3 regions of the Oceanospirillum sp. genome follow, and region 2 is predicted to be linked to each of the others. Evidence: predicted binding sites of a transcription regulator. Region 2 holds the regulator's gene; each other region holds the start of a gene.
The links. The regulator FliA, encoded in region 2, starts transcription of late flagellar genes. The targets are predictions, from matches to a motif close to CTAAAGTTNNNNNNNNNNCNGCCGATA.
Positions count from the first base shown of each region.

Region 1: AC4GL5_RS03495 (flagellin N-terminal helical domain-containing protein) is a predicted target of FliA. The motif match lies at 2,692-2,718, and genes of this name have one in related genera.
Region 3: AC4GL5_RS15770 (flagellin N-terminal helical domain-containing protein) is a predicted target of FliA. The motif match lies at 5,684-5,710, and genes of this name have one in related genera.

Region 1 is NZ_CEYNZH010000004.1:132,892-140,856, reverse strand. Features, by position in the region: gene AC4GL5_RS03500 (flagellin N-terminal helical domain-containing protein) at 61-1,254, opposite strand; gene AC4GL5_RS03495 (flagellin N-terminal helical domain-containing protein) at 1,434-2,606, opposite strand; gene AC4GL5_RS03490 (flagellin N-terminal helical domain-containing protein) at 2,841-4,007, opposite strand; gene flgL (flagellar hook-associated protein FlgL) at 4,320-5,594, opposite strand; gene flgK (flagellar hook-associated protein FlgK) at 5,600-7,804, opposite strand; gene flgJ (flagellar assembly peptidoglycan hydrolase FlgJ) at 7,864-7,965, opposite strand, start outside.
Region 2 is NZ_CEYNZH010000003.1:124,390-132,354, forward strand. Features, by position in the region: gene AC4GL5_RS02695 (chemotaxis protein CheW) at 1-865, opposite strand, end outside; gene AC4GL5_RS02700 (ParA family protein) at 867-1,667, opposite strand; gene AC4GL5_RS02705 (protein-glutamate methylesterase/protein-glutamine glutaminase) at 1,716-2,852, opposite strand; gene AC4GL5_RS02710 (chemotaxis protein CheA) at 2,870-5,053, opposite strand; gene AC4GL5_RS02715 (protein phosphatase CheZ) at 5,066-5,854, opposite strand; gene AC4GL5_RS02720 (chemotaxis response regulator CheY) at 5,912-6,289, opposite strand; gene AC4GL5_RS02725 (RNA polymerase sigma factor FliA) at 6,376-7,104, opposite strand; gene flhF (flagellar biosynthesis GTPase FlhF) at 7,124-7,965, opposite strand, start outside.
Region 3 is NZ_CEYNZH010000053.1:6,218-14,182, reverse strand. Features, by position in the region: gene aguB (N-carbamoylputrescine amidase) at 17-880, shown strand; gene AC4GL5_RS15795 (DUF1852 domain-containing protein) at 1,357-2,340, shown strand; gene AC4GL5_RS15790 (methionine synthase) at 2,375-3,409, shown strand; gene AC4GL5_RS15785 (M48 metallopeptidase family protein) at 3,526-4,023, opposite strand; gene AC4GL5_RS15780 (FecR family protein) at 4,061-4,702, opposite strand; gene AC4GL5_RS15775 (substrate-binding periplasmic protein) at 4,725-5,501, opposite strand; gene AC4GL5_RS15770 (flagellin N-terminal helical domain-containing protein) at 5,785-6,981, shown strand; gene AC4GL5_RS15765 (YjiH family protein) at 7,250-7,965, shown strand, end outside.

The DNA.
Region 1 (7,965 bases), on a different contig from region 2:
AGGGGTTTATCAATACTCTGAAATCCCGCCAAAGCGGGATTTTTTACTGCCGTTAATCAATTAACGCAGTAATGACAGAGCGGTCTGTGGCAACTGATTCGCCTGAGACAGAATAGTCGTAGAGGCCTGCTGAATGATCTGGTTACGGGTCAGCTCAGCCGTTTCAGATGCAAAGTCTGTGTCCTGAATGCGGGAACGAGAGTCAGATACGTTTACAACCGCTGTGGTGTTGTTACGTACGGTAGACGCCAAACCATTCTGCTCTGCACCCAGCTTAGCACGCTGCTTATCAACCTGAGTGATCAGACCACTCATAGCATCCAGAAGCGTATCCGTCAGATGACCTGTGATTTTATCCAGCTGCGCGTCAGAGAAGCCAGCAACAGAGTCAATATTAGCAGCAGTATCAATAGAAAAAGCACCTGCCACTGCTGCTGCCACATGAGAAGCATTACCCGCAGAAACACGCCCCGGCGTATCAGTAAGCAGCTTTGTCAGGTTAGCAATGTTAATCTCTGCCCCCTGATCTTTGTCAGTACCATAATCAGCAACTGTGATTGAATCACCGGTACCAAAACCAAACAGAGCTTGGTTAGCCGCAGAAATATTAGATGTACCAGTTAAAGCGGCATACGCTGCAACCATATCACCCATTGCACCGAACTGTCCTATATTAGCAACAGACATGGCAGACATTTTAAGAGTAGCGGTTGCACCGCTGCTGCGACCATACTCACCAAACAACGCTGTGAGCTCTGCATTACCAGTCGTCACTGTATCCTGCTCACCCGCCTGAGCACCGGATTGAATCTGAAAGCCTGATTCAGGAGAATCACCGTTCAGAATCTTCAGTGTGCCATATGCAGTTCGGTCAGCAATATCGTTATTCACATTTAGCAGCTTGGTAAATTCCTGACCTAGCGCGCTACGATCATCATCAGACAGTGTACGGTTACCGCCTTGCACCACAAGCTGACGCATACGTTGAATGTTGTTAGTCACCTCACCCAAAGCACCTTCAGCGATCTGAGCAATAGAGATACCATCATTGGCGTTACGACTTGCCTGGTTCAGACCTGTGATCTGAGTTGTCAGACGATCAGAAATCTGCAGACCCGCCGAATCATCACGAGCACTGTTGATGCGACTACCCGAAGACAGTTTCTCAAAAGAACTGTTCATACGCTCTGTCACATTAGATAGGTTTTTCTGGCCGTTCAGCGCAGAAACATTGGTATTTACATATAAAGCCATGGGTACACCCCTTCAACTTACATTGATAGACGACTAAAGGTTTAATCTAATCTCTGGGATCGTGATCGCGTCACCTTTGTATCATTTATATCGGCTTTTTGACGCATTCCTTTAACACTTTATCTTAGTTGGAACAAAAAAATCCCGCCGAAGCGGGATTTTTCACTGCCGTTAATCAATTAACGCAGTAATGACAGAGCGGTCTGCGGCAACTGGTTCGCCTGAGACAGAATAGTCGTAGAAGCCTGCTGAATGATCTGATTACGGGTCAGTTCAGCCGTTTCAGATGCAAAGTCTGTATCCTGAATACGGGAACGGGAGTCCGATACGTTTACAACCGCTGTGGTGTTGTTACGTACGGTAGACGCCAAACCATTTTGCTCTGCACCCAGCTTAGCACGCTGTTTATCAACCTGAGTGATCAGACCACTCATCGCATTCAGCATCGTATCTGTTGCAAAACTGTTAATGCTATTGACTTGGGCATCAGAGAAGCCAGTTGAAATTGCAGCCACACCACTCATACCCACCAAGGTACCGAACGCTGCAGCAGTATCAGAAGTACCATCGGCGGCAACAGCCTGATCTGACAAAATTTTAGTCAGATTATCGATATTAACCTTAGCGGTACCACCATCATTGGTACCCAAGTCATTCGCTGCAACAGAACCTGTACGAGTACCGAAAATAGCATCTGCAGCGGCAGCCATATCTGACTCACCTGTTACTGCCGCATAAGCGATAACCAGCTTACCTAACGTACCGTAACTGGTCGCCGTTGTAGTACTGATTGCTGACAAATTACCGGTAATACCTTCATCATCTGCAATCTTACCAAACAAAGCTGATAGCTTAGCATTACCAGTCGTCACCGTATCCTGCTCACCCGCCTGAGCACCAGACTGAATCTGAAAGCCTGATTCAGGGGAATCACCGTTCAGAATCTTCAAGGTGCCGTATGCAGTCCGATCAGCAATATCGTTGTTTACATTCAGCAGCTTGGTAAACTCCTGACCGAGCGCACTGCGATCATCAGTTGACAACGTACGGTTACCACCCTGCACAACCAACTGACGCATACGCTGAACGTTGTTAGTTACTTCACCCAGAGCACCTTCAGCGATCTGTGCGATAGAGATGCCATCATTAGCATTACGACTTGCCTGATTTAGACCTGTGATCTGAGTCGTCAGACGATCAGAAATCTGCAGACCCGCCGAATCATCACGAGCACTATTGATGCGGCTACCCGAAGACAGTTTCTCAAAAGAACTGTTCATACGATCTGTCACATTAGACAGGTTTCTCTGACCATTCAGTGCAGAAACATTGGTGTTTACATATAAAGCCATGGGAGCACCCCTTAAACTTTCGTTAAATAGAGAACGCAATGTGAAATATTAATTCAGAGAAAACCACATTACTTTGTAAATTTATTATCGACTGCGTTAGTCAGAACTTTAACATTATTCTTAAATCAAAAAAAAACCCCGGATCGTAAAGATCCAGGGCTTGAATTCAGGTTGAATCATGACGTTGACGCAATGCTAGCCCCTTGCTCAAAAGCTACGTAGCGACAAGATCAATTAACCCAATAATGTTAGCGCTGTCTGAGGCAACTGGTTAGCTTGAGACAGGATGGTTGTAGAAGCCTGCTGAATAATCTGATTGCGAGTCAGTTCCGCAGTTTCAGCTGCAAAATCAGTGTCCTGAATACGTGAACGAGAGTCAGACACATTAACGACGGCAGTCGTGTTATTTCGTACAACAGAACTCAGGCCGTTTTGCTCTGCACCTAACTTAGCTCGCTGCTTATCAATCTGGGTAATCAGGCTGCTCATTGAATCCAGCAGTGTATCGGTTGCAAAAGCATGTATCGTGTGCAACTCATCGCCGGTCAACACATCAGAGCCCGTGCCCGCCAGCCCCATAAATCCGAGTGCACCGCTAATGGTTGATAGTGTAGTAAAACCACCACTGCCAGACGCTTCCTGGGTCAAAACTTTCGTTAATTCGTCGATATTAATTGTTGCAGCGCCGCGCTCACCCAGGTTATTAGCAGCAGAAACGTTAGCCCTAGGTCCAACAACCGCACTAGCTGCAACAGCAATATCTGATTCACCGGTAACAGCCATGTAGGCACCGATTATCTCACCTAGCGTGCCGTACGCAGACAAGCCAGTAGTACTCATAGCAGATAGGACACCTGTAATCCCTTCATCAGACAACACTTTACCAAATAGGGCTGTCAGCTTGGCATTACCGGTTGTAATGGTATCTTGCTCACCTGAATGAGCACCTGTTTGAATTTGAAACCCTGAATCCGGAGAGTCTGCATTCAATAACTTCTGGGTTCCAAACGAAGTACGATCTGCAATACCATTATTAACATTCAGAAGCTTCGTAAACTCCTGACCCAAAGCGCTGCGGTCATCAGCTGACAAAGTACGATTACCACCCTGTACAACCAGCTGACGCATACGCTGAACATTGTTGGTTACTTCGCCCAGAGCGCCCTCAGCAATCTGTGCGATAGAAATGCCATCGTTGGCGTTTCGGGTAGCCTGCTCCAAACCAATCACCTGAGTTGTCAGACGATCAGAAATCTGAAGGCCTGCTGCATCGTCCTTTGCGCTGTTAATACGACTACCTGACGACAGCTTCTCAAAAGAGCTGTTCATGCGTGCAGTTACATCGCTCAGGTTTTTCTGGCCATTCAAAGCCGCCACGTTTGTATTTACAAATAGAGCCATATAGTGTCCCGTCCTTTTTTTCAGGTATTGGGCTGCAGCCTTATCACTGCCAATGAAATTTAGTTGCCAGGCTCAGCCTATTTGGCTTATCGCCTAAGCCAGCCTTACAAAGGATAAAGCAAATGGCATGCCAAAACAAAAAACCTATAAAAATCATAGGATTAGAGTGGTCAGCGGCAAGTTAAAGCCACAATAATCTGCAGCGGCAAACTCATACGAAAAGTAAAAGAGGAAAGAAATGGCCGTTATAGATGCAAGAAAGCCACTCATTTGAGTGGCTTTCTTTTGTGCTTCATTAGGATAGAAGCTCTTTTAGTTAATGTAATTAAATAGACTTAAAGATGATACTTTACTGAAGGTTTGCTGGGAGGCCTGCAGTGCTGTCTGCTCCAGAACGAAGCGACCAGTTGCTTCGGTATAGTCCAAATCCTCCAGGTTACTCACCTGCTCTTTCAGGAAGATCTCAACGCTGTCATTGTTACCACCGATCGCACTGATACTATTTCTGCGCGTACCGTGTTCGGTACGGGCCACTTCAACACTGTTAAGCCAGCTGTCCAAATCATCAAGGGAAGAGGCCAGCATATCTTTATCTTTCTGAGCACCGGTATGGTTTTCCAGCGTTTCCGCCAGACGACGCATTCCCGTCAACATATCCTGTTTTTCGTTATTCACGCGCAGGGTAAAGCTGTCTCCGTTAGTAACCAAGCCATCAAAAGTTGCAGGATCAAATGCTAAGTTTCCTACCGAGCCATCAGCCCCTTGATTCAAATAATCCTGCAAAGCTTCCAGTGTATTTGGGGTATTAGGCGGTGTCGGTGCTGAAAGGTCAATAACAGCACCGCTAGGGCCAGTCACTGTAATCTCCACTGGCGCTACAGCATCATTAGCAACCTGAATATCAAAATCGCCAATTTTATTACCCGGCAAGAACGCCTGAGAACCTGAGGCAATGGTTATATCACCTGTACCTGCATTTGCATCAGAAGGATAACTCGTCATCGGGCTTGCCGCAAAAAGCGCTGACTCAATATCTTCGAAGATCTCTTTGCCGGTCATATTCAGGGGTGATCGAACGCTATCAGAGATCTGTACAGAGCGCTCCTTCGAGTCACCCTGATACTCGTAACTACCATCTGCCTGACGTTGGAAAGGCGGGGTATCAACCTTGCTGCCAGAGAAGATATAGTTACCCTGCTCATCTTTGGTATTCACCAATTTTTCCAGTTGATCGGTGATTGCTCGAATCTCTAAGCCAACAGTTTTACGACCATCATCTCCAATCGTGTCGTTATTGGCCTGAATCATCAACTGGCGAACACGTTGAAGACGATCATGTATTGTATCGAGTGTTGATTCACTGGTTCGTAAGCTTTTTTCTGCATAATCGATGTTTTTGCCATACTGCTCAATATTTGCCAATTTGTTCTTGGCATTAAAAGCCAACGTGCTTGCAACAGGATCATCTGAGGGAGTTAGAACCCGCTTACCCGTACCCAATTGCTGAGAAGTATAAAAAAGCTCTGTTTGCTTTTTCAGAATGCTGTTGGTGTTGTTATGGTTAATTAAAGAAGTTGAAACACGCATTTTAATTATCTCCCTACAGCATTAATCAGAGATGAGAACAATTGCTGAGACACCGCTATCAACTGAGCCGAAGCATTGTAAGCCTGCTGGAATTTCACCAGATTTGCCGCCTCTTCATCTAAATTCACACCTGAAACGCTTTCACGTAAAGCCACACTTTGTTTCAAGATAGTCGCTCCCGATTCTGCATTAACCTTGGACTCAGCGGTTTTCACACCCACAGCTTCCACAATGTGAGAATAACCATCCTGGAAAGTGGTCTTACCATTATCAATCACACCTTTGGACTGAAGGTCAGACATTACACTACCATTTGAGTTATCACCAAAACCATCGCGGTTAAACTCAACCAGGATTGCATCTCCGTTCTGAGGAATGCCCCCTAAATCCATGCTGAATCCCCAAGTATCAGGGATCACATTTTGTGTTGACCCAAGCTCAAATGCATCGGCACCTGTGGCTGAATAAAGAACATTCCCCGTATTGACATCGACAATGTCATATTCCATCGAGCTGTCACCGGTGACAAAGTTATCATTGGGGTCAAAATCAACCTTAATGCCATCGGGAAGATCCGTTACAGTCGGCACGGCACCACTATCATAGAAACGCAACTGTCCATCACGCTGATCAAAAAACACGCTAGGGTCAGCTGGAATACCTTGACTTGTAACAATTCCACCGCCACTGGCGGCAGACTTGAAAGTGTCGCTTACATTTCTCGATACAACGCCAAGCGATCCAGTGTTGTATGAGGCCTCCGTTGCCCGCATTGGGGAAGCCAAAGCAATTTCATCACTATCTGTAATCTCTCTACGAATATCTTTTGCACCGTTTCGGGTGGGTGAAATCGTAAAATCATCACCTTTATAAACCTGATTTGTCGCACTAGAAGGAAGCTTAAGGCGCATACCATCGACTTCAACCCGGATATTCGGGTCTTTTAAGTCAGCCATGGTGACAATAGATTTATTAACAGTAACAGGTGGGATTACTGAGGTATCCGTGTATTCAAAGCGCACCTTATTACCGTCAGAATCCCGCAAATTAAAGGTTGCATTTACAGCCGTTGCATCAGTACCGTCTGATAGTACTGTGAGCCGATAATCTTTATTGGTCAGCTTGGAAGGATCTGAGATTTCAACCTCCATTCCCAAACGACTGCGAGAATTATTATCCTGGTAGGGCGTAACACGCTCTTCCATTAGCTCGCGCTCATTCACATCCCGAAAAAAGTTGCCGCCAATCTCATTGTTAAGATTCATGCCCAACTTGTGTTGATCATTAAAGCTTTCAGATATTGTGATCGCCAAGCGCCCCAGCTCATTCATTGCAGGATTAAGCACTTCTTGTCGGAAACGTAACAAGCCACCCAATTCACCACCAGTGATCAGATCGGTGATCATTTTGTCACCTTCTTTAGGATCGCTGTAATACACATCCAGGGCTTTATCGTCAGAACGGCCAGGTGCTGCCTTTAGGAGAAAAGAATCATCATTGACCACAAGGGGGAAGCCATCACCTACAATGACTGAAACCGTACCATCGGCAACGTTGGTGGTTTTTACTTCAACATACTCACTCAACTCACGCAGCTTCTCCTCACGCATATCCATAAGGTCATTAGGAGGCAATCCTCCAGTACGCCCACTGGCAGCAGCAATCTCTTTATTCAGCTCAGCAATTGATGCTGCGATTCTGTTGATATCCTCAACATTGGTCGCCAGCTGAGTATTGAGGTTATCACTGGTATTCTCATACCGATCATTAATCAAGTTAAAACGCTCAACCAATTTTTTTGACTCTGACAGGACCAAGCCTCGCAATGGTTGAGAATCCGGTTCATCATTTAGCGACTCCATAGCCGCGAAAAAGTCATTCAGAACCGCACCAGGGCTGGAAGAGGGATCAGCCAACAAATTATCCAGCTGTTTAGCATAATCAAGAACTGTCTCATATTCTTTAGCTAAACTGGTATCGTTACGTACCTGCTGAGTAAGAAATTCATCCGAAATACGACGAATAGTCGTCGTCATTGCACCAGTCCCGTAATACCCTTCACCAGTGCCATAAGCCGGTGTCGTTTGCTGAAGAGCCTGCTGCCGGCTAAATCCCGGAGTATCCAGATTGGCAATATTATGACCCGTCACGTTCAACGCATTCTGGTGAACATGAGTACCTGAATAACCTAATTTAAGAAGATCTGTCATCGTTCCGCTCCAATATCAAGAGCCAGCCTTTAGCTCTCAACACAGTGAATAACCCGGCATCATCCCTGGCTATTTTGATAGTTTTTTACCGCAACAGTCATACTGCTACTGTTGATAATTCGTTGAATTTTCTGCGCATAGGCCGGGTCAGTTGCGTAGCC
Region 2 (7,965 bases):
AATCCGGCTTGTGATCATCATTAATATGTTCAGACATCACCCACTGGGCAGTATCCACCAAACCAACATTCATATTGTTAGTCCTGACAATGCCCAAGAACCAGCCCGGCTGACCAAACAGCGGCGTTGGTTCTTTTTCAAGTTTGTGTATACCACCTAATTCTGCGAGTGGAACAGCAAGTTTCAGACCTTTAACAACAAACAGCAGACACTCAAAGCGCCCCTGAGCCCAATCAGGGCGACCGTCAGTCCAGCCTTCATTTTCTTTTACTTCCAGACCTGTTTCTTCAGCAATCCGGTTATCTTGTTCAATCTCTGTCTGAATATCAGCAATAGGATCTGCAGCTGAAATCTCTGGCTCTGCGATCTCAACCTGCGGCTCCGGAGCTACCGTTTGAGGTTCTGACTCAACTTTTTCTTCAACAATCGCTTCGGTTTTAGTCTCAATTTCAGGCTCAGCAACCTTAAGCTCCGGCATAACAATAGCAGGTGCGTCCTGGAAAGCGACATCAACCTTGGGTTGATCTACCGCTGTGGACTGTTGTCTTTGGCGAATCTGAGCCGCTGCCTCTCGGGCATACTCACGAGCAGAAGGCGGAGCAAATACACGCGTACCCTCTTCGTCAGGAAAGGTACTTACTGCACCGGACTCATCAACAGCTACTTCTTCAGAAGAAGATACAGGAATCTCAATCTCTATTTGCTCTGTCTGCTCAGGGCTGGCTTTATGGGGAGCAGGTTCAGAAGACTCATCTATACTGCTCGCTTCAGGTTCGTCGTATTCGGCAACGTCCTGCAGCAACGCCTCAAGGTAGCCTTCAATCGCTTCCTGAGGAGATGAAAAGTCTTGGGAGTCGTGAGCCATTCTATTGAGCCCCCGGTTTTTGTCTGTGGTCGGTTTGCTTCTCTAAGAGGTGTTTTAGTAACACATTGTAAGCATGTACACCTCGACTCTGGGAATCCAGCATTGAAGGCGGCATTCCCGCCATGCTGGCATCCCTGAATTTGGTATCAACCGGAATCATAGAGTTCCAGATATTTTCTGGATAAGTGTTTCTCAAAAGTCGCAGACTCTGCACGGAAGCTTGCGTTCTTCGGTCATAAAGCGTTGGGACTACTGTATAAGGTAATTCATTTTTACGGGCACGAGTGACCATACTCAGCGTCCGCATCATACGCTCCAAACCTTTGATAGCCAGAAACTCAGTCTGCACAGGGATAATCAGATGCTGGGCTGATGCCAAAGCATTAATCATTAGCAGACCAAGTACAGGCGGACTATCAATCAAAACATAATCAAAACGGTTCCAAAGCAGCGCTAAAGCCCTTGAGATAACCAGCCCCATTCCCCCCTGAGCACTTACCTGGCGCTCAAGTGTAGCCAAGGCCGTCGATGCAGGTATCAACTTTAAACGATCGTGGCCGGTATCCATCAGAAGGCTTTCGGGAAGCTCTTCAGGAATATTCTTGCCCTGTTGAAAAAGATCGTAGGCACTTTTCTGCAGACCATCAGGGTCGTACTTAAAATAACTGGTCAGAGACCCATGCGGATCCAGATCAAGCAGCAGCACCTGATGCCCCTGGTCTGCCAAAAGGCCTCCAAGGGTTACGGTTGATGTTGTTTTACCAACGCCACCTTTCTGATTGGCTACTGCCCAAACATGCATGAAAGTATCCCTTATTTGCCAGTTATTATTGCTTTATCGTTTTCTACTTTAACGGGAAACATCTGTCGACAATCGGTATCCGATGTCATTCAGACTTAAAACTTCATCAGACAATCCGGCCTTTGCCACAGCCATTGGCATGCCATAAATAACCGAGCTGTCCTCATCCTGGGACCAGATAGTAGCACCATGCTCTTTCAGCATACGACATCCATCCCGGCCATCAGCACCCATACCTGTCATTATCACGCCCAGAATGTTGCCTTTAATAGCATTTGCAGCAGAGCCAAAGGTCACATCCACACATGGCTTATAGTTTAAACGTTCATCACCAGCCAAAATTCGCACACAGTTGCCACGCTTATCGACAACCATTTGCTTACCACCGGGCGCCAGCAATGCCAACCCAGGTTTTAACAGATCACCATCCTGAGCTTCTTTAACTTGGATTTTGCAAAGGCCATTCAAGCGCTCAGCAAATGCACCGGTAAATGCCGCCGGCATATGCTGAACGAGAAGCAATGGGGCAGGGAAACTTGCAGGTAATTGAGTCAGTACATTCTGAAGAGCCATAGGCCCTCCGGTAGACGTCCCAATAGCGACCAAATCAAAATGTCGTGGCTGAGGTTTACTTGGCTTAGCCGTTAAAACAGGCTTTGCGACAGAATCTTTCTTCACACCACCAGTCACGGGCGGTGACACGGGAACAGCCGGCCTATTGGCTATAGGTCGGCGAGGCTCTTGTGCACGCACTGAAGAACGACTTGCAGATGCCAATGCACCGCGGCGGCTTCGGGAAACTTCAATGACTTTTTCGCAGAGAGCTTTGGCCAATTCATCAGGCCGGCGAGAAATATCCTCGAAGTTTTTGGGTAAATAATCCACTGCACCGGCTTCCAATGCCCCAAGAGTCACACGGGCACCTTCATGTGTCAGTGAAGAAAACATTAGTACAGGCACAGGCGCCTTTTGCATAATCTCACGGACAGCAGAGATGCCATCGAGTACTGGCATCTCATAATCCATCGTGATGACATCAGGCTTAAGCTCGATCGCTTTTTCTACAGCTTCGCGACCATTACTTGCAGTACCGATTGGCTTGATACGAGCATCGGTGCTTAATAGCTCGCAAACCCGACGACGGAAAAAACCAGAATCATCGACTACTAAAACCGTAATTGGCATATCAGGTCCTTAAAACCCTATCGCGAGCTTCTGGCGTAATGTTTCAGCATACCCGGAATATCCAGAATCAGGGCTATTCGGCCATCACCAGTAATTGTCGCGCCCGCCATACCTGGCGTTCCATGCAACATCTCACCTAATGGTTTAATAACAACCTCTTCCTGACCGATTAGCTGGTCCACTACAAAGCCCACTTTTTGTGTTCCGACAGAAACAACCACAACATGAGCATTTTTCAGTTCTCGACTGACATCAGATCCATGCACCAGCCATTCTTTGAGATAGAAAAGAGGCAGTGTTTTCTCACGAATAACTAAAACTTCCTGGCCGTCAACGATGTTAGCCCGCGAAATATCAAGTTGAAAAATTTCGTTAACATTCACCAAAGGCAAAGCAAAAGTCTGCTGTCCCAACATAACCATCAGTGTAGGCATAATAGCCAGAGTCAGGGGCACCTTGATGATAATCTTGGAACCCTTACCCTCTTCTGACCAAACGTTAATGGTACCGTTCAATTGTGAAATTTTTGTTTTCACAACATCCATACCCACACCACGACCAGACACGTCTGAGATCTCTTCTTTTGTCGATAAACCCGCTGCAAAAATCAGATTGAATGCTTCCTGATCCGTAAGGCGATCGGCAGCATCCTGATCCAGCTGTCCTTTCTCCACAGCCTTATTACGCAGAACCTGAGGGTTCATCCCTGCACCATCATCACTGATAGTCAAAAGGATATGATCACCTTCCTGTTCAGCAGACAGAACAACCTCACCAACACGTGGCTTACCCTTTTGTTCACGTATTTCAGGACCTTCAATGCCATGATCAACGGCATTCCTCACCAAGTGAATCAATGGATCAGCCAAGGCTTCAACAAGGTTCTTATCCAAGTCAGTATCTTCACCGATAAGGCGCAGATTAATCTCTTTCTTCAGTTTTCGGGACAGATCCCTAACAACCCGAGGAAAACGGCCAAATACTTTTTTGATTGGCTGCATTCGGGTCTTCATAACTGATGTCTGAAGATCGGCAGTTACAACATCTAGATTTGAAACAGCCTTTGCAACCTCAGGGTCAGAGCTCTGACCACCAAGACGAACCAGTCGGTTACGAACTAAAACCAGCTCGCCAACCATATTCATGATGTCATCGAGTCGACTGGTATCAACACGGACCGTTGTCTCAGCAGCAGGAGCCGTTTCTTTCTTTGGAGCGACTTTCTTATCTGCAGCTGGGGCTGCAGGAGCTGATGCTGCTGCTTTTGCTGACACAGCAGGCTTTGAAACTGCTTGAGGAGCTTGCTCAGTTTGCTTAGCAGGTTCTTTTGAAGCTACAGTATCAGGACTAACAGGAGCCCCACCTTTACCATGCAGTTCATCCAGAAGTGCTTCAAACTCATCATCAGTAATCAGGTCATCACTACCGGAATTTGTCGTTGGAGCAGACTCCTGCTTAGGCGTATTTTCAGCGGCCGCCGGAGATGCAGGTGTTGGTGGTTGACCTGAACCATGTAACTGGTCCAGAAGTGCCTCAAACTCTTCTTCAGTAATCTCATCACTACCTGAAGCAGCATCGGTAACAGGATCACTCTTCGGTTCTGATGGGGTCGGGGCCGCTGTCGGCGCACCACCATCATGCAAAGCATCGAGTAGGGATTCAAACTCAGCATCAGTAATATCACCTTCGGCATCCTGCACCGCTGCGGCCGGAGGCTCTACAGGAGCTTCAACAGCAGGTTCAGTTGCGGGCTCGACAGGAGCCTCAACAACAGGTTCAGGCGCTGGCTCTGCAGGAGGCACGGCTTCAGACTCAGGCTGTGCAAAAAACTCAAGCTGACTAATCAATTGAGGGTCGGCACTATCCGGCATTTGGCCGGAACGAACCTCTTCAAACATCTCGTTAACCGTATCCAGTGCACTCAGTACGGTATCCATCAACTCAGGTGTTACCGAACGCTGATGTTTTCTCAACGTGTCAAAGACATTCTCAGCAACATGGCAGCAATCCACTAGCGGCGTGAGCTGGAGGAACCCCGCACCACCTTTAACCGTGTGAAAGCCACGAAAAATTGCATTCAGGAGATCAGGATCATCAGGAGACTGCTCCAGATCGACTAACTGCTCAGACAGCAATTCAAGGATTTCACCTGCTTCAATTAAGAAGTCCTGCAAAATATCCTGATCGACTTCAAAGCTCATCCATACTTCTCCTTAAAAGCCGAGACTCGATAGCAGGTCATCAACTTCATCCTGCCCGGAAACAACATCTTTCCGCTGTTCTGCATTAACAATCGGCCCCTCAGGAGCATGCGCTTCCTCAGCAACCCGATCACTGGTGTCGTGCTGAATCCCCGTAATCTGATCCACCTGACCAGCCATACAAACCAGATTTACGAGGTTTTCTTCAATTTCCTGAACAAGGGTGATCACTTTAATCAAGACCTGGCCAGTCAAATCCTGATATCCCTGAGCGAGCAGGATATCGTTAAAATTGCTGGAAAGTGTTCCTGCCTGATCTTCAGTTTCCTTCAGGAAATCATCAATTTTTCGATAAAGGTCTCTGAACTCGTCCGGTTTCATTTCCCGTCGAACCAAGCGCGCCCAATCCTGTCGCAAAGACGTTGCCTGCTCACGTAGGTGTTCAGCAACTGGAGCGCTTTCATCAACTTTATCCATCGTTTGATTGGCCGCATCCTGTGTCATTTTTATGACATAATTCAGTCGATCTGTCGCATTTGCCATTTGCGACATCTCTTCCGAAACAGGATTACCAGCACCAACATCAATATGGAAATTGGTTATAGCATCATGCAAAGCACGAGTCAGACGCCCTACTTCCAGGTACAAGTTTCGGTTTCGCTCATCATTGATACGTTGGATAAGGTTAACGGCATCGCTCAGATTACCGTTTTCCACTTTTTCCATCAGCTCAGAGGTACTTTCTTTGAGTATCTGCTCGAACTCGGTTGTTTGCTGTCCACCCGGGCTTTTCAGAGCCATAACCTGAGACCTTTATCTTAATGAATGACTTGACTGGCCAAAATTCCCAGCAGCCAATTACTGCTGTTCAATTCGTTCAAAAATCTTTTCGATTTTTTCCTTGAGAACGGCAGCCGTGAAAGGCTTAACAATATAGCCATTTACACCAGCCTGAGCCGCTGCAACAATCTGCTCACGTTTGGCCTCTGCTGTAACCATCAGAATAGGCAAATCTTTCAGTTTAGGATCAGCACGACAAGTCTTAAGCAGGTCAAAACCTGTCATACCTGGCATATTCCAATCCGTTACCAGAAAGTCAAAGTTGCCTGTTTCCAATAAAGGGATGGCGGTCAGACCGTCATCAGCCTCATGCGTATTAGTAAAACCCAAGTCACGAAGCAGGTTTTTGACGATCCGTCTCATGGTGGAAAAATCATCCACAATGAGAATCTTCATATTCTTATCCAAGGCAACCTCCACTCACCCAATTTGCCACTACTAGAATACTACAATTATTCATTTATCAAATATATATAATGTAATTACTTCCACTCAGATAAACGAGACCTTAGCCTTAAGGCTGCCTGGCTGTGTATCTGACTGACTCTTGACTCACTTACATCGAGAACCGAACCAATCTCTTTCAGATTCAAACCCTCAGTGTAATAAAGTGCCAAAACCATTTGTTCCCTCTCAGGAAGCCCAGCGATGGCATCTGCCAAAGCCCTTTGAAACGCACCACCTTCAACAGCCTCATCAGGCTCTGCCGATGTTTCATCCGCCACCTCGAAGCTACTGTCTTCGTTATCGGTTATTTCATCAAAACTGAACAGCTTAGTTCCGGCAGTGTCGCGCACATAGTGATTATACTCTTCGGCAGTAACCCCCATTTCGGCTGCTATTTCACTATCACGGGCATCACGGCCCGTCCTAGCCTCAACCTGTTTAATCGCCTCGGAAACCCTTCGGCTATTTCTGTGAACAGAGCGAGGAGCCCAATCATACCTGCGAACCTCATCAAGCATTGCACCCCGAATACGAATCGAAGCATATGTTTCAAAACTCGCACCTTTCGAGCCATCAAACTTTTGAGAGGCTTCAATAAGACCTATCATCCCCGCCTGGATCAGATCATCAAGCATAACGGTTTGGGGCAGCCGGCTTAGAAGATGCTGAGCAACTTTCTTGACCAAAGGAGCATGCTCGTCAACCAGACTGCTTGTCACTGTTTTGCCGGAATAGTACATACCTGAACTCATTACCAGAGCCATAGATAGCGACCTCCCGTCTCTATCGTTCCGGATTTTGGTTAGTTTCGTTCTTTTCAAGCAGCTCCAGAGCGTTACTCACAAGTACGCCTGAATCTCCTAGCCTCAAATCATCCGGAATCTTTTGGCCACTGGCCAAATATGCAAGAGGCAGCCTGTTATCAGCTATAAGACTGATCACCTCACCTGCACTTGTTGCTTCATCCAGCTTAGTAACAACACACCCATTCAAACCGTGTCGCCTATAGGCCTCATATGTCGATTGCAAAACCTGTTGCTGGCTGATTGCACTCAACACTAAATATTTACGAATTCTAACTGAAGCGGTCTCTAATAAGGAAAACTGCTCCCTCATATTTGGATCCTGAACACTAAGGCCAGCAGTATCAATTAAAATAAGCGCCTTGGTCTTCAATGATTTAAGCGTAGCATCCAGCGAATTTTTCTCATCGACAACGCGAACAGGAACCCCAAGAATACGACCGAAGGTCCTGAGCTGCTCATAGGCAGCAACCCGATAACAATCAGTAGTCACCAACGCCATGCTATCGGGGCCATATTTTAAAACATATCGGGCAGCCAGCTTTCCAATGCAGGTTGTTTTTCCTACACCAGTTGGCCCCATAAGAGCCACAATCCCGCCCTGATCAATAACATCTGAGCCTGTAGTCAACACTTGCGCTCGAATCTGGTCGACAGACTTTTCCCAAGCAGCCGAAAACTCAACATCATCAGCTAATGAAGCACTTTCAATAATTCTTACAGCAAAATGCTCAGAAAGCCCCATTCGACGTAGACGCTTATAAAGCATAGCCTCAACAGGCTTTCTCTCAGACATCGTCTCCTTCATTTGCTCTCGAAGAA
Region 3 (7,965 bases), on a different contig from region 2:
TCATTCGGAGAAAACGATGAGAAATGTAACCGTTGCTGCAACTCAGATGAGCTGTAGCTGGGATATTGATGACAATATTTCACGTGGCGAGCAACTGGTCCGCAAAGCGGCTGCCGAAGGGGCCAATATAATATTGCTCCAGGAACTGTTTGAGACCCCCTATTTTTGCGCAGAACAAGATGAAAAGTTTATCGCATTAGCCCGTACCGTTGAAGAAAGCCGGGTTGTTCAGCACTTCTCCAAACTCGCCCGCGAACTGGGGGTCGTGTTACCTATTTCCTTTTTTGAACGCTCCGGCAATACCCGTTTTAACTCCCTGGTTATCGCAGATGCTGATGGCTATCTCGGTAAAACCTATCGTAAAACCCATATTCCGCAAAACCCAGGCTATGAGGAAAAGTATTATTTCTCACCCGGTGATACTGGCTTTATGGTGCACCAAACCAAATTCGGGCGCATTGGCTGCGGTATCTGCTGGGATCAATGGTTCCCTGAAAGTGCACGGGCGATGGCCTTAATGGGGGCAGAACTCATTTTTTATCCAACCGCCATTGGCAGTGAACCTTCCAACCCTGACTATAGCAGCCGCCTACACTGGCGAAATGCGATGAAAGGTCATAGTGCTGCCAATCTGGTTCCTGTTATCGCATCCAATCGGATCGGTCAGGAACATGAGGGCAACACACCGATCAGGTTCTATGGTTCATCTTTTATTGCTGACCAATTTGGTGAAATCGTTGCCGATGCTGATCAGGAAAGCCAATCAGTGGTAACAGCAACATTTGATTTAGACCAGGTTGCTTCCGACAGAGACGGTTGGGGAGTATTCAGAGACCGGTGCCCCCACCATTACAGCTCTCTGTTAAAACTCGGTGCATAGAAACAGACAAAACCCTGAGACCGATTCCCGCTATAGCGATGAAGAGGTTTCTTAGCACTTATTGAAAAACAAAAAGCTCACAGCGATGTGAGCTTTTTCAGTTTTAGCCAGAAGGCTGCCAGGTTAGGAATCTCCTGAGCGATCCAACCTCTTTTAGTACCAATACACACCGCTACGGTATTGCTTTAGCCCTCTTACCTACCTGGATACTCACGATAATCCGCCCCAAGCCATCGCCAATTCATAAGATATTTTCATAGATTAATGAATTATTACCATTTTTTTTCATTAATAAATCTCAGTATAAATGCACCTGTTATCAACTTAATTCAACTTTGCCTCTGCCCCTAGCGATCAAAAGATGCGAAGCAGCAACCCAAAAAGCCTGACTGAAGGCGTCTGATAAGAGCATCGGCCGCTCCGGACAAAACCCAATATTCAGACCGTCTTTCAACGCATTCGGATACCAGACTGAGATGAACAGCACATTCAAATTTAACATTAACAGAATTGCTTTCGACGAGAATTACCACCCTTCGGAGAGCACACGTTTAACCACAAATTTTGCCAATTTGGCTCGGGGTGAAAGCCGCAGACAAAACCTGAGCAATGCCCTCGAGATGATTAATAATCGCTTTAATGCGCTGGCAGACTGGGATAACCCGGAAGGGAACCGCTTCTCAGTGGAACTGGAGATTGTTTCTGTTGATATGGATATCAACCATCCGAAGTCCGAGAAAGCATTCCCGGCTATTGAGGTGTTAAAAACCAACATTGTCGATCATAAAGCCGGCAAACGTATTGAAGGTCTGGTGGGCAACAACTTCTCATCATACGTACGGGATTATGATTTCAGCGTTTTACTGCAGGATCACAATAAGGGGCGAAATGAGTTTTCTGTCCCTGACAATTTCGGCAATTTGCACGGCAAGCTTTTCCAGAACTTTATCCGCTCAGACGCGTACAAAGCTCAATTCGAAAAACCACCGGTTATCTGCCTGAGTGTCTCCGATAGCAAAACCTACTACCGTACTGACAATCAGCATCCGGTACTGGGTTTTGAATATGAACCAAACGAGTCCTCTTTAACCGAACAGTATTTTAAGAAAATGGGCATGGAAGTTCGCTACTTTATGCCGCCAAAGAGTGTGGCCCCCCTCGCTTTCTATTTCTTTGGCGACCTGCTGAATGATTACAGCAACCTTGAACTGATCGGCACTATCAGCACCATGGAAACATTCCAGAAAATCTATCGCCCGGAAATTTACAACGCGAATGCCGCAGCAGGTCAACGCTACAAGCCTAACCTGAAAAACAGGGACCACTCATTAACCCAAATCGTTTATGACCGTGAAGAGCGGGGCCAACTGGCCATTAAGCAAGGCCGATTCACTGAAGAAAGCTTTATCAAGCCCTATGGTGCCCTGCTTGAGTCATGGGCAAATCAATACGCCCTTTAATGCCAAAAAATATAATTAAGAGATAAAATCAGCTATGAAACAACTATTACCGACATCCACTGCGGGCAGCCTGCCTAAACCCTCTTGGCTTGCAGAGCCAGAAAAACTCTGGTCCCCCTGGAAACTGCAGAATGAAACGCTCACCGAAGGCAAAGAAGATGCACTTCGTGTGGCCCTGCAAGAGCAGCAGCTGGCCGGTATCGATATTGTCAGCGATGGCGAACAAACACGGCAGCACTTCGTCACAACCTTCATTGAGCACCTCAGCGGCGTCGATTTTGAAAACCGCAAAACGGTCAGGATCCGTGATCGCTACGATGCAAGCGTGCCAACGGTTGTGGGCCCGGTGGCTCGTCAGAAGCCCGTTTTTGTTGACGATGCAGCGTTTCTCCGCCAACAGACCGACAAGCCGATCAAGTGGGCTCTGCCCGGCCCAATGACAATGATTGATACACTCTACGATGATCATTACAAAAGCCGGGAAAAGCTGGCCTGGGAGTTTGCCAAGATTCTGAATCAGGAAGCGAAAGAGCTGGAAGCAGCCGGTGTGGATATTATCCAGTTTGACGAGCCCGCTTTTAATGTCTTCTTTGACGAAGTGAACGCATGGGGAATCGCCTGCCTGGAAAGGGCTATTGAAGGACTGAAGTGCGAAACAGTAGTTCACATCTGTTACGGCTACGGCATTAAGGCTAACACGGACTGGAAGAAAACACTGGGCTCAGAGTGGCGCCAGTATGAAGAGGTCTTCCCAAAGCTGCAGCAATCCAACATTGATATTATCTCACTGGAATGTCAGAACTCGCACGTTCCGATTGAGCTGCTGGAACTGATCCGCGGCAAGAAAGTGATGGTTGGAGCCATTGATGTCGCGACCAACCGAATAGAAACAGCTGAAGAGGTTGCCGATACATTGCGAAAAGCACTGCAGTTCGTTGATGCAGACAAGCTTTATCCCTGCACAAACTGCGGTATGGCCCCATTATCCAGACAAGTCGCAAGAGGAAAACTCAAAGCGCTGAGCGACGGCGCGGAAATTATCCGCAAAGAGCTGGCTGCCGGCAAATAGCCATCCACTCAACGGATCTGAGTTTAGCAAGCCCACCTTGTAAACAAAGAGAGCCCACATCAGGGCTCTCTTTGTTTAGCTGCAATCCTGTTTTTAACCCGATTAAACAGCCTGCCTTAATACAGCACTTTCTGTTCAGCGTCCTGCCAGGTCAGCATGAGCCGGAGATCCAACTCCAGCTGAAAATAATCCGGCTCCATGTGCTGGCAAAGCTGATAAAAGCCCTTGTTGTGATCCCGTTCTTTGAGATGCGCCAGCTCGTGTACCAGAATCATCCGTAGAAATGCTTCCGGGCAACGCTTAAAGCAGGGGTCGATACGAATCTCATGACTGGCTTTCAGTTTACCGCCATGAGCTCGGGTGATATGAGCGTTCAACCCAAGGGCGTGATGCATCACACTAACTTTAGGGTCAAAAACGATCTTTTTCAGCGGCGGCGCTTTCTTCATATACCGCTGCTTTAGCTCCTGACCAAAACGATAGAGCTGGTCGTTATTGCTGAAGTCATGGCTGAACGGGTAACGCTTCAGCAGGTATTGTTTGAGTTTACCCTGCTCAACCAGCTGACGAACCTGTTGCCGAATATGATCCGGGTAACCCGACAGATATTTCATAGACGTTTAAACCTAACGCTCCAGCAATCAAATCGGATTATGGCGACAGCTTTGTTGCATCAATAGCTTGCTGAAGCTTCCATTGAGGCCACTGCTTCACCTCGGAAGGTGATTGGCCCGAAACAACCGTTACACCTTCACCCGGAAGGCGAATCTCTTGGATGCCATCCGTGTTCCGAACGTAAACGCCTTTGCCCGTAAACATCGCCACATCAAGATCCCCACTGAAGATAAAGCCCCCCCAGAAGTCTGTACCCCGGATTCCCATCGTGGCAACAGAGGTTTCCACTTCGAAAGAAGGCTCAGGCAAATGACCGATAGCACCGGTTACCGCCCGAAAGGCCCCTGACACCAGTTTAAAGCGTGCCTCAGCCTCTTTTTCTTCAGCGCTGTAACGATAGCGATCGATCTCAAACTGGGTATTCTTAGCAAGCGTGATGCGGGTGTTATCCCTCAAGCGAATACGTATCCCTCCTTTCCCGGTTGTCAGGCGATCACCTTCCTCCAGCAGAGTATCTTCCTTCAAAGTGACTATTTCACCACGTCTGACAAGCTCGACTTTGCCCTGTAAAAGACTGACATATCCAACCACATTTCTGTCGTTGTCAGCCATAACGGAGACAGATACAAGTGCAAACCAAAAAGATGTCACGACTGAAACAAAACTAAAACGCTTCATGAACCCATACTCCCTTGAAAAACTAGTTCAGTTGATATTGTTTTTTAAGTGCCTCTCCATGTGTTTGACGGGCATCCGCCAAAGCTTTCCAAAAACGCACAGAGATATCGGGATATTTCTTAACTAACTGATGAGACAAAGGTAGGTACCAGTCCGCAGAGAATAAAGGTGCAGGCAAAGACCGAACTAACGTTCCGAGTCCCTCAGAACTAACCAGATAGTCGCCGATGGTGCTTTCCAGCACGTAGGCATCCAATCGATTTTTAGCCACCAGCCGCAACCCCTGAGAAGGCAGATAGCTGGAACGACTTTTCACGCCTAATTGCCTGAGCTTTCCTTCGGCAACATATCCCAAAGGTGCTGAAATTCCGTTTAAAACTCCGCTAAAAGTGCTTCCATCCCAGGTTAATCCGGAGTTGCGATGAGAGTAGATACTATAATTCACCTGCCAGATTCTGTAGCGGATATCCGGGTGATTCGCGGCTTTTGGAAAGACGCCCCACTTGTCTCTATCCGGTTGCCAGATCGCAGCAAAAATACCATCGACCTCACCTGCCCTGAGTAACACAATACAACGTTTCCAGGGCTTTCTGACAAATACAGCCCGAATGCCCAGCTTTTGCGTTGCTTTGATCACCAGATCCGGAAGCGCGCCATTTTTACCTTCCACAACTTTACCTTCTACAACGCCCTGTTCAGGAGAGTGTTTGATGAAAGGCAGATAATTCTGGTTTTCATAACAAAAAGTCATCTCTGAAGGGCTATCAGTATCACTTGCGTATGCAGAAGATAAACCCATTCCCATCAAACCCAGAAAGCACACAAAACGAAAGCACAACACCATAACCTTCTCACCTCAAAAGCCACTTAAGAGAGTATAAGAAATTGAAGCAAAATTTGTCGGAAACAGATCGCATCTCACGGAGAAAATACGAAAAATTCATACCATCACCAGAAACTTATCCACAATCCCATGTATTTTTTAAGTTTGCAGCTGAGAAGCCGATAAAAGAGCTAACATGTCACCAGTGTGGAAGGAATCCTCACGTTTCATTTCACGGATAATTATCTCAGGATGAACTATGGCCCTGTTTGTAAACACCAACATATCCTCCTTGAAAGGCCAGAAACATCTATCTGACGTTGTTTCGCGTATCAACAGCTCATACGAAAAGCTATCCTCTGGCAACAGGATTAACAGTGCCAAAGACAATGCCGCCGGGCTTCAGATCTCCAACCGTCTGGAAACCCAAATTACCGGCCTGAATCAGGCCACCCGAAATGCAAACGATGCTATTTCACTCGCTCAGATTGCTGAAGGCGCAATGGGTGAGATCACCAATAACTTTCAACGCATCCGACAGCTGGCCGTTCAGGGTGGTAACCGTACTCTTTCTTCAGATGACCGGGGCTCTCTGGGGCAGGAGTTTGGCGAGCTGCTGAATACCAATGATGAAATAGCAGAGCGCACCGCCTTTGGCGAAATCAAACTTTTGAACAGTGACTCACCGACATCCGGATTCCAGATCCAAACCGGGGCTAACTCCGGGGAACAAAACACTGTCACAACGGGCAATGCCACACTTTCTGCTCTTTTCGGAAAAATGCTCGAAAATGAAGGTGTTGGTAATCAGGTATTCTCTGCCATGAGCAATACGAATCTGGATAATTACGGCACACTGGGAAAGGTTGTTGCAGCTTATATCGGCACAGGCAACGCTTCAACGGTAGACAATGCAGTTTTAGAGCTCTTTGGGGCAAACGCCGGCATCAGCGCGGTGAAAAATCTGGGTGAAAAAGCCGTTAATACCGTACAGTTTAATGTCGAGAACTTTACCAAAATCCTAACAACTGAGCTTCCCTATAACTCTGTAGGTGCCGCTTTTCTCGATAATGCCAGTCTTGACTGGGCTACATTACTTCCCACGGGGGATCTCAATGAAGCCAGTATTGTCTCCCGAGGCTTTACCGGTGATGAGATAAAGAGTCTACAGGGCTTCGCTACCGATACCTTGCTGGAATCCATGTCCGGCATGCTGAGCCAAATTGGCCGACAACGTGCGAAGTTGGGCGCGGAGCAAAATGGTATCACCTCTCTGATCCGCAGCAATAACACGGCTGCGATGAACGTAGCAGCCTCTAAAGCACAGATTACCGATACGGACTTTGCCTACGAAACCGCTGAGCTGACCCGTAACCAGATTATTCAACAGGCCTCATCAACCGTTCTTTCTCAGGCCAACCAGCTACCCAACATTGCCTTATCGCTATTGCGGTAAGGCTTACTCTGATTCTCAACTCTTTTAGCCCGCCAACTTTTGTTCCAGCCTCCCCCGGATATTCTCAGACTGACGAGAAAACCGATCATTCCGCCTATACAAACATCGCTGTTAGTCATTTTTTTCAAAAAAGCGACCTGTTTTAGCAATTATTACCTACATTACCAGCTGATAAATTGATATTGCCTAGAGCAAGACTAATATACTCCCCCTCCTTAAATAATCCGGACTTGGTTTCGGAAAAACAATAACGATGAGGGTAACGCGTATGTCAAACGACGCTGTAACAGTGGACGCGACCAAAACAAACCACGGCATGTGGAAGTTCATTCTGCCATCTCTTCTGGGCTTGCTGCTCTTTATGACACCGGTCGCCTACGATGGAGGCGTGACGATTCCTGTTGCGGTTCTGGCAGGCATGTTCAAAAGTCTGTTGGGCGATAACGCTTCTCTGGTTGTTACAGGTCTGATCTGTATCGCAGCCGCTCTTTCTGTGGTGACCACATTCTTTAAGCCTTTGCACAATCACGGCCTAATGAAGGTACTCTTTCTGACCAGCTATCCCTGGTTGGCCATGCGGGTACTGGGTGCAATATTTGTCATTATGACCATCAATGAAGTGGGCCCCGCTATCATCTGGCACGAGAACACAGGTGCGCTCGTGCTGAAAGAGCTGATGCCAACGCTGCTGGCGGTCTTCCTTTTTGCAGGCCTTTTACTGCCATTACTTCTGGATTTTGGTCTGCTGGAACTGACCGGCACCCTGATGAGCAAAATCATGCGCCCACTGTTTAACCTGCCAGGTCGCTCCGCTATCGACTGCACCACCTCTTGGCTCGGCGATGGTACGGTCGGTGTCATGCTGACCAGTCAGCAGTATGAACAGAAGATGTACACCAAGCGTGAAGCTGCCGTTATCGCGACAACCTTCTCAGCGGTATCCATCAGCTTTGCCTTAGTGGTGATCGCTCAGGTAAAACTGGA